Regions from separate parts of the Mesorhizobium sp. M5C.F.Cr.IN.023.01.1.1 genome, predicted to be linked through region 1. Evidence: riboswitches for the same ligand, from Rfam matches in the RefSeq annotation. Region 1 holds a riboswitch; the other holds the start of a gene.
What was found. Region 1 has a riboswitch for cobalamin ahead of EOA78_RS22250 (aromatic ring-hydroxylating dioxygenase subunit alpha). Riboswitches for the same ligand answer to the same signal wherever they lie in the genome.

Region 1 (4,402 bases):
GAGGCGATGACGCTGGCGGACCGCATCGTTGTGCTCAAGGAGGGCCATATCGAGCAGGTCGGCACGCCGATGGATCTCTACAAGAAACCCGGCAATCTGTTCGTTGCCCAGTTCATCGGCTCGCCGGCAATGAACATCCTGCCGGCGACGATCGACAAATCAGGCGACCCGACCGTCGTCAGTCATGTCGGCGGGCGCAAGGCGACGGTGCCGATCGCCACGCCGGCGTCGGTGAAGGGCGCTTCGGTGAGCTTCGGCGTGCGGCCGGAGGATCTGATGATCGCCACCGGCGCGGATTATCTTTTCGAGGGCACGGTGGACTATGTCGAGCAGCTCGGCGAGGTTCAGCTCGTCTATGTCGACATCGGCCGCGCCGACCTGCCGCTGGTGACGAAGCTGCCCGGCAATGTCGAGGTCAAGCGGGGTGCTGCGCTGCGGTTGAATGCCGATGCCGGCGACCTGCATATTTTCGATGCCGACGGACATTCCTTCACACTCCACAAAGCGGAAGCAAAGGCAGCCTGAGGCCCGCGGCCTAACTGCTTGGTACAGGCAGTTTGGCGAAGGCAAAAAAACAAGAGCGGCGGGCAAAGCCCGCCGCTCTAACTCTTTGTTTTTCCGCAATTCCGGACGGAAAACCGCTATACACTTTTCCTGGAATTACTCCAATGCGTTCAGGTCGCTGTTAGCGGCCGAACAGGTTGCGGTCGCTGCCGTGGACAGGCTTCTCGTCAGCCGGAACCGGATTCTGCGCCGGGGCCGAATTCTGGATCGAAGCCGTGTAGCTGTCGACCGCAACGGCCGGTTGGTTGGCGCCGTTCGATCCATAATTGTCGCTGCCGGCAAATGCGCTGCCGGCGACGGCCAGAACGGCGGCGGTCGCAAGAACGATCTTCTTCATTTCAGTACTCCTGGATTTTTCGTGTTCCACCAGCGCGGCGGGCAAATGCCGCCGCTGCTGTTGGGATCGACATTAGTTGTTGCCGAAGAGGTTACGGTCGCTGCCGTGGACGGGCTTCTCGTCAGCCGGAACCGGCTTCTGCGCCGAAGCCGAATTCTGAATCGAAGCCGTGTACGAGCTGTTGTCGACTGCAGCGGCGGGCTGGTTGGCGCCGTTCGATCCAAAATTGTCGCTGCCGGCAAAAGTGCTGCCGGAGACGGCCAGAATGGCGGCGGCGGCAAGAATGATCTTCTTCATTTCTAGTACTCCTGGATTGTCGTATCCCCTCAGCGCGGCGGCCGCGGTCTTTATGAAAGACAACGCCGCTCTGCTGTTTGGGATCAGCTGTTAATTGTTGCCGAAAAGGTTGCGGTCGGCGCCCTGGACAACGGGCTTTTCAGCGTGAGCCGGCTTCTGAATGGAAGCCGTGTACGAGCTGTTGTCGACCGCAGCGGCCGGCTGGTTGGCGCCGTTGGACCCAAAATGGTCGCTGCCAGCAAAGGCGCTGCCGGTGATGGCCAGAACGGCGACGGCAGTAAGAGCAATCATTTTCATTTTTGGTACTCCAGTATCTTTAATTTTCCGTCCGTCTAGCGGGGTGTCTTGGGAGGAATTCGCGTCGTTCGGACAGCCCCGATGTGGGAAGGCCATTCGGCGGATTCCAATCACTAAGTTGTTCCGTGTGGACCAAGAATCTACACCTTGAAATTGTACCAGATGCTCCTAATAGCGTTATTTTACGTTTTGTTTTCAGAGGCTTATGCCAAAGGCGCCATTCGACCATTTGACGGATTGCCGGACCTGCGTTCACAGCCTCATGCACGCACTGTCAACAGAAACGAACCGTTCGGTTCGATTTTAGAAGCGGCTTAAAAACCTGTGTTGGAGTTGTTGTCGAATCATTAGGCATTTCGGCGCCCTGCAATGGCTAGATCCGGCATGCTTTCAGAACCGGCAGCGCTCGCAGCCGAATGCAATTTCATCCCCCTCAAATCCCGGCCAACAGGTTTCGCCGGCCGTGTCGCGCCGCATGGATACGATGTCGCTTTCATGCCGACAGTCAGCCGGCCGTCATGATTAGATCACGCCATCTCAGGTGCCGCTTTGTGACGACGAAGCGGAGAATTGGGAAGCCGGTCAGAACCCGGCGCTGCCCCCGCAACGGTGGTGGAGTTCAAGTCGCAACGGGAGACCACTGGGCCACAAGCTTGGGAAGGTGTCGCGATGAGTCCGCAAGGACACTCCAGAGCCCGGAAACCAGCCCGAGATTTCTAGACTCGACTGATCGCGGTGGGCGGTCAAGAGGTGGATAATGCATGTCTGGCCTGTTGCCGGCCTGCGAGCGATCCTTCCTCCATCACCACCAGTTCAGTCTTTGGAGCGACGTGCGTCCATTTGGACGCACAAAGTACGCTCCAAGACTTTGAATTGCGCATCGTGCTTTCCGAATCGATTCCGATTTCGGTCCGATGCGACGGCTATGAGGACAGGACATGGATGCGCGCAACGATATGCTGAGGCTCTTGCACGGCCGCAGGGAACGCTATTCGCTCGAGCAGCCCTTCTATACCGATGCCGATTTCTTCAAGCTCGACATGGAGCTGATCTGGTATCGCGACTGGCTGTTCATCGGCCACGATTGCGAGTTGCCGAAGCCGGGCAGCTACATCACTGCCCAGATCGGCGACTATCCGGTCGTGCTGGTCCGCGACCAGCAAGGCAGGATCAATGCCTTCCACAATTCCTGCCGGCATCGCGGCAGCCGCGTCTGCAACGCCGACAAAGGCACGGCGGCGAAGCTCGTCTGCCCCTATCACCAGTGGACCTACGAGTTGGATGGCCGGCTTTTGTTCGCAAGGCAGATGGCGGACGGCTTCGACAAGAGTCAGTTCAGCCTGAAGCCGGTGGCTTGCGAAAGCGTTGGCGGCTACATCTTCATCTGCCTGGCCAAGGAGCCTGCCGATTTCGCGCCGATGCGCGCCATGATCGAGCCTTACCTCCTGCCGCACCGGCTGCGGGAGGCAAAAATCGCCTTCGAATCGACCATCGTCGAGAAGGGCAACTGGAAGCTCGTCTGGGAAAACAACCGCGAGTGCTACCATTGCGCCGGCAACCATCCGGAACTGTGCAAGACATTCCCGGAAGCGCCGACCGTGACTGGCGTGCAGGGCGCCCATAGCGATCCGGAGATGCTCGCGCACTGGGCGAGATGCGAGGCGGCGGGCTTGCCGAGCAAGTTCCGCATCGATCCGGCCGGGCAGTATCGCGCCACCCGCGCGCCGCTGCTGCGCGACGCCGTCAGCTATACGATGACGGGTAAGCGCGCGGTGAGGAAGAACCTTTCCGACAGCGTTTCCACGGACCGTATCGGCTCGCTGCTGCTCTACCACTATCCGACGACCTGGAACCACATCCTCGGCGACCATGCCGTCACCTTCCGCGTGCTGCCGATCAGCGCCACGGAAACGGCCGTCACCACCAAATGGCTCGTCCACAAGGACGCGGTCGAAGGCGTCGATTACGATCTCGCCGAGCTTACCCATGTCTGGACCGAGACCAACGACCAGGACCGCCGCATCGTCGAGGAAAACGCCTTCGGCATCCTGTCGCCGGCCTATGAGCCCGGCCCCTATTCTGAACTGCATGAGGGCGGCGTCATCCAGTTCGTCGAATGGTACGCCTCCTTCATCGGGCCGCGCCTTGCCGAGGACGGCCGGCCGGCGTTGCGCAGCGTCGCCTGAGAAAGGTCAAGGGTGTGAATGCGATGACGGATCTCGGGCTCTACCGCCATCTTGACGAGATGGCGCCTTGGAACGACAGGCTTCAGGTGCTGGAAGTGATCGGCGTCAGCGACGAGGCGCCTGACGTGAAGACCTTCACCTTCCGCTCCGACAACCAGACCTGGTTCCGCTACAGACCGGGGCAGTTCGTGACGCTGGAACTGCCGACCACTGACGGCCCGCTGATGCGGACCTATACGCTGTCGTCCTCGCCGTCGCGGCCGTTCTCGATCGCGGTGACGGTGAAAGCGCAGGCCGGCAGCCTCGGCACACGCTGGATGTTCGACAATCTGAAACCCGGCGTGCACGTGAAGGCCTATGGGCCGGCGGGCGACTTTTCGCTGCACAGCCACCCCGCGGCCAAGTATCTGTTCATTTCGGCCGGCTCCGGCGTCACGCCGATGATGTCGATGCTGCGTTGGCTGAACGACTGCGCGCCATGGACGGACGTCGGCTTCGTCAATTGCGCACGAAAGCCCGAGGAGATCATCTTCCGCAAGGAGCTCGAACTGCTCGGCAGCCGCATGCCGGGCCTGTCGCTCGGCTTCATGATCGAGGAACGCTCCAGCCGCGAGGGCTGGTTCGGCCATATGGGCCGGATCGACGCGATACGGCTGCCGCTGCTGGCGCCCGATTTTCGCGAGCGCGAAATCTTCTGCTGCGGCCCCGACCCGTTCATGCG
Region 2 (4,402 bases), on a different contig from region 1:
GCCGAGAATTTTTCCGACGGCGTCGTCGCGCCCGTCTTCTGGATCGGCGTCGGCGGGCTGGCCGGCGGCGTCGCCTACAAGGCCGCCAACACGGCCGATTCGATGATCGGCCACCGCACCCCGCGCCACGAGGCCTTCGGCAGGGCGGCAGCGCGGTTCGACGATCTGATCAACCTGCCGGCGTCGCGGCTGACCGCACTGCTCATCGTGGGTGCCTCTTTCTTCGTCAAGGGCGCCGATGCCGGCAACGCCTGGCGCACCGTGCGGCGCGACGCGAAAAAGCACCGCTCGCCTAATGCCGGCTGGCCGGAGGCGGCGATGGCCGGCGCGCTCGGCCTGGCGCTCGCCGGCCCGCGTTCCTATGACGGCGTCATGGTCGACGATGCGTTCATGGGCGAAGGCGGCCACCGCGATGCCGAGAGCGCCGACATCAGGCGGGCGCTGAAACTCTATCGGGTCGCCGACTTTTTGCTGATCGCGCTGTTCGGCTTGCTGTCGGTGATTGTCATCGCCGCCTGACGACGTTCAATGCAGATCAGAAACGCGACCGGCCAAGATCGGCTAAAATAAAAAACCCGCCTCGGCGGCGGGTCGCTGGCGCAAATCAGCACCATGTATAAATCCATAGCATAATTGCCGTCACAAAGCAACTTGAAGCCTCAAGCGCGCGGGTCAGAACTCTATGCCTTGCTGTGCCTTCACGCCGGCGGAAAAGTGATGCTTGGTCGCGCCCATCTCGGTGACGAGATCGGCGGCATCGACCAGCGCCGGCTTGGCATTGCGGCCGGTGACGGCGACATGCAGGTTTTGGCGGCGCTCTTTCAGCGCCGCCACCACTTTGTCGAGATCGAGATAATCGTAGCGCAGCGCGATGTTCAGCTCGTCGAGCACCAGAAGGCTGATCGATGGATCGGCCATCAGCTCGAGCGCCTTGGCCCAGGCCGCCTCGGCGGCGGCGATGTCGCGCTTCAGATCCTGTGTCTCCCAGGTGAAACCCTCGCCCATCGTGTGCCAGACGACCCGGTCGCCGAAGGCGGCAAAGGCGTCCTTCTCGCCGGTGTGCCATTTGCCCTTGATGAACTGGACGACGCCGACGCGCCTGCCGTAGCCGAGCATCCTCAGCGCCAGCCCGAAGGCGGCGGTGGTCTTGCCCTTGCCGGGCCCGGTGTTGACGATCAGCAGCCCCTTCTCGACCGTCTTTGCCGCGACCTCGGCGTCCTGCACCGCTTTGCGCTTGGCCATCTTGGCGCGATGGCGCTCCTCGTCAGTGGGATCGATAGTATCAGTCATGTCACTTCACCTTGAGCGGCAGCCCCACCACCATCAGCAGCACCGTATCGGACACTGCCGCGACTTGCTGGTTGAGCCGGCCGGCGGCATCGCGAAACCGGCGAGCCAACGCATTGTCCGGCACGATGCCCTGGCCGACCTCGTTGGAAACCACGAACCACGGCCCGCGCGGTCGTGACAGCACATCCACCAGCCCCCGGCATTCGGCCTCAACGTCATGTTCGGCCAGCATATGGTTGGTCAGCCACAAACTCAGGCAGTCGATCAGGACGGGCCGGCCGTCAGGCAGCGCCTCGATCGCGCCGACGAGATCGAGCGGCGCGTCGATGGTCGTCCAGCCCTCACCGCGCCGCGACCGATGCAGCGCAATACGTTCGCGCATCTCGTCGTCATAGGCTTGCGCCGTGGCGATATAGGCCCACGGCGCCGGGCAGGCCGTCGCCAATTTTTCGGCATGCGCGCTCTTGCCGGAGCGCGCACCGCCGATGACCAGGGTCAGCGCCCCGCCGGGGGCAATGCGATCAGGCAAAGCTGTCGCGCAGGCCGGTCGCCGTGCCGGTCAAGCGGCCACGCACCACGCCGACGATGGCGCCGAGCACCAGCCAGAACACCAGATTGGTCAGCGTCACCGCCACCACGAACTGGTGATGCAGGCCTTCTGGGATCGGCGATTCGAAACTGTCGGGCTGCGGCGCGCCGACGATATGCGGAGCCACGATCAACGCTACGGCAATCAGCGCCAGTGGCAACGACTTGCGGAAGGCAAGCAGGCCAAGACCGGCCGCGGTCGCCATCACGGTCGCCGTCCACCAGATCTGGCGCTGGGTGAGATCGGCCGCCGGCATCGCCGGCAATTCGGGCGGCAGGCCAAGGTTCGGAGCCAGCGTGAATACGGCAAAGCCGGCAAAGCCCCAGAACAGGCCCTGACGCCAATTGCCGATGCCGCCGGCGAACTCCGAAGCGGCGACCAGGATCAGCGCAAAACCGATGCCGGTGACCACATTGGCAACGACATTGAAGGCGAAGCGCTCGAAGCCATCGGCCGGCGTCCAGCCCTCCTCTTCCGGAGCGGCAGCTTCGGCCGGCGCTGGCGCCGCGCTGGTCATGGCATTCGTGTCCCCGGCGTTCGCGGCTGACGCCGCGGCATGGTCATGCGTGTGACCACCGCCGGCCTGTTCGTAGACCTCCGCTTTCAGAATGAGCGGCACGGTGGCATAGGCCTGCATGCAGGCGAGAACGACGCCAGCCACAAGCCCTGCGATCGCCGCGATGAACACGACGTTGCGAAACAGTGTCATGATGTCAGCCCCTCGTCAGTGGCAGGGAAACGCCATCGAATGGCGATAGTCGTGGGCGGCATTGTGGACCGCATCGATTTGCGAGAAGCCGACAAAGCCCATGACGAAAATGCCGAGAAATGCAGCAAGCGCCAGCTGCACGAAGCGCGACTGCGAGGAGACGGAAGCGCCGAGCGAGACGGAAGCGGTGTTCATGTCTTGTCCTTTCGCCCTCCACCCGAGGGCATAGAAGTCAGTTTTCCTGTCGCCGGCAGGTCTCCTGGCTCGCGGATCAACGCCCTTCCCCACCTTCCCGAAGAAACTCTTCAGTGGCATATGGAGCGGACTACCGCACACAGTTGCGGGGGCAGCCACGGCATTGGGCAGAAATTCACCCTCACCGCATTCCCTCTTGGTCCCTAACGGAACCGACGACGGCTGCGACTATAGGCAGGATCGTCGCGCCCGGCAAACCAAATTCCGCCAGCTACCAGCGCGAATGCGCCACGCGGTCTCAAGGCTTCGAGGCAGTGATCCGCTCGGCAACCAGCTGTTGCAGCCGCCACAGATGGCGGTCGTGAATGCCGCGCCCTTCCAGGTTTTTCACCGTGTTGTATAGGTAGTCGGCGCCTGATCCCCAGTGCCCGCAGGATGTGGAGAGCTTTTCGGCCACCTCGTCTTCCCCGAGCGGTCCGGCATAGGTCGTCCCCTTGCGGTTGATGACGAAGGCCAGCGCCTTGAACGGCCCGCTGTCGCTTGCCAGCGAGAGCAGGCGCGGACGATAGCTCGTCGGCTTCAGCGTCACCTCACGCCGAAAAAGCTTGTCGAGCTGCGCGCGGCGATCGCCATCGCTCAGCCGAAAGGCGACACCCTTGCACTGTCCGCCACGGTCCAGCGCCATCATCAGCCCCGGGCTCTGCTTGGTGCCGCGCCAGCGCGTCATGTTCATGCAAAAAGACCTGTGCCAGCCGCGCGCTACGGCGACACGTTCCTCGACGTGGTCGATTTCCGGCTTCCAAATCAGTGAGCCATAGCCGAACAACCACAGCGGTTCGGAGGCTGGGAGTTCAGCCTGGAATTCGTCGAGCATTGCGTCATAGTCGCGGTCATCCAGATGCGCCGCGTCCGGATTGGGACCGGCATCCTCGATCTCGCGCCAACAGCGCGCCACCAGTTCGGCTGTTAGCGACATCTGTCGTGCGGTCATGTCACAATCCCTTCGCTTCCGGCATGATTAGGCATCACGACCGAATCCGGCAATGCTTTCGCCCCAATTGACAAACGAATAGCCGGGATGTCGGCTGGAGCATCTCAGGAGCCAGCCTTCATCGTCGGCCATGTCGACTATGTCAGGACCGTGCGGCTGGTGCCGCTCGGCTCGGAGCAGACCGAACTGACCGCCGAATGGCTTTTTTCGCCCGAAGCGCTCGCCGATCCAACGGCTGATATCGACAACATCGTCGCCTTCGGCAGGCAGGTGCTGGAGGAAGACGCTAATATCTGCGAGATCAACCAGAAAGGCCTGCGCTCGATGCGCCACAAGGCCGGCGTGCTGATGCCCGAGGAATATGAATTTGCATCGCTTCCACAACTGGGTGCGCGAACGGCACGAAACGCCTCAGCCTAAGCCCTGAACATCGAAGTGGGTTGGCCCGCCTTCTTTTGTCGGGGGCAACCATGATAGTCGTCTTGCAGTGCTGAATCAGATTGCGAGACCATGAGCATTCCTACGCCGACCGTTCAGGACCGATCCAAGCGCATCATCGCCATCGACGTCGCCCGCGGCGTCGCTTTGCTTGCCATGGCGAGTTACCATTTCACCTGGGATCTCGAAT

Region 2: another riboswitch for cobalamin. It lies ahead of EOA78_RS21870 (CbtB domain-containing protein); the one in region 1 lies ahead of EOA78_RS22250 (aromatic ring-hydroxylating dioxygenase subunit alpha).

The regions. Positions count from the first base shown of each region.
Region 1 is NZ_RZSU01000060.1:36,166-40,567, forward strand. Features, by position in the region: gene ugpC (sn-glycerol-3-phosphate ABC transporter ATP-binding protein UgpC) at 1-525, shown strand, start outside; gene EOA78_RS22235 (DUF680 domain-containing protein) at 686-901, opposite strand; gene EOA78_RS22240 (DUF680 domain-containing protein) at 974-1,198, opposite strand; gene EOA78_RS22245 (DUF680 domain-containing protein) at 1,289-1,495, opposite strand; cobalamin riboswitch at 2,018-2,221, shown strand; gene EOA78_RS22250 (aromatic ring-hydroxylating dioxygenase subunit alpha) at 2,434-3,681, shown strand; partial or broken gene EOA78_RS22255 (FAD-binding oxidoreductase) at 3,705-4,402, shown strand, end outside.
Region 2 is NZ_RZSU01000058.1:36,797-41,198, reverse strand. Features, by position in the region: gene cbiB (adenosylcobinamide-phosphate synthase CbiB) at 1-519, shown strand, start outside; gene cobO (cob(I)yrinic acid a,c-diamide adenosyltransferase) at 673-1,290, opposite strand; gene cobU (bifunctional adenosylcobinamide kinase/adenosylcobinamide-phosphate guanylyltransferase) at 1,292-1,819, opposite strand; gene EOA78_RS21875 (CbtA family protein) at 1,812-2,588, opposite strand; gene EOA78_RS21870 (CbtB domain-containing protein) at 2,604-2,783, opposite strand; cobalamin riboswitch at 2,820-3,015, opposite strand; gene EOA78_RS21865 (gamma-glutamylcyclotransferase) at 3,082-3,774, opposite strand; gene EOA78_RS21860 (SRPBCC family protein) at 3,862-4,194, shown strand; gene EOA78_RS21855 (DUF1624 domain-containing protein) at 4,285-4,402, shown strand, end outside.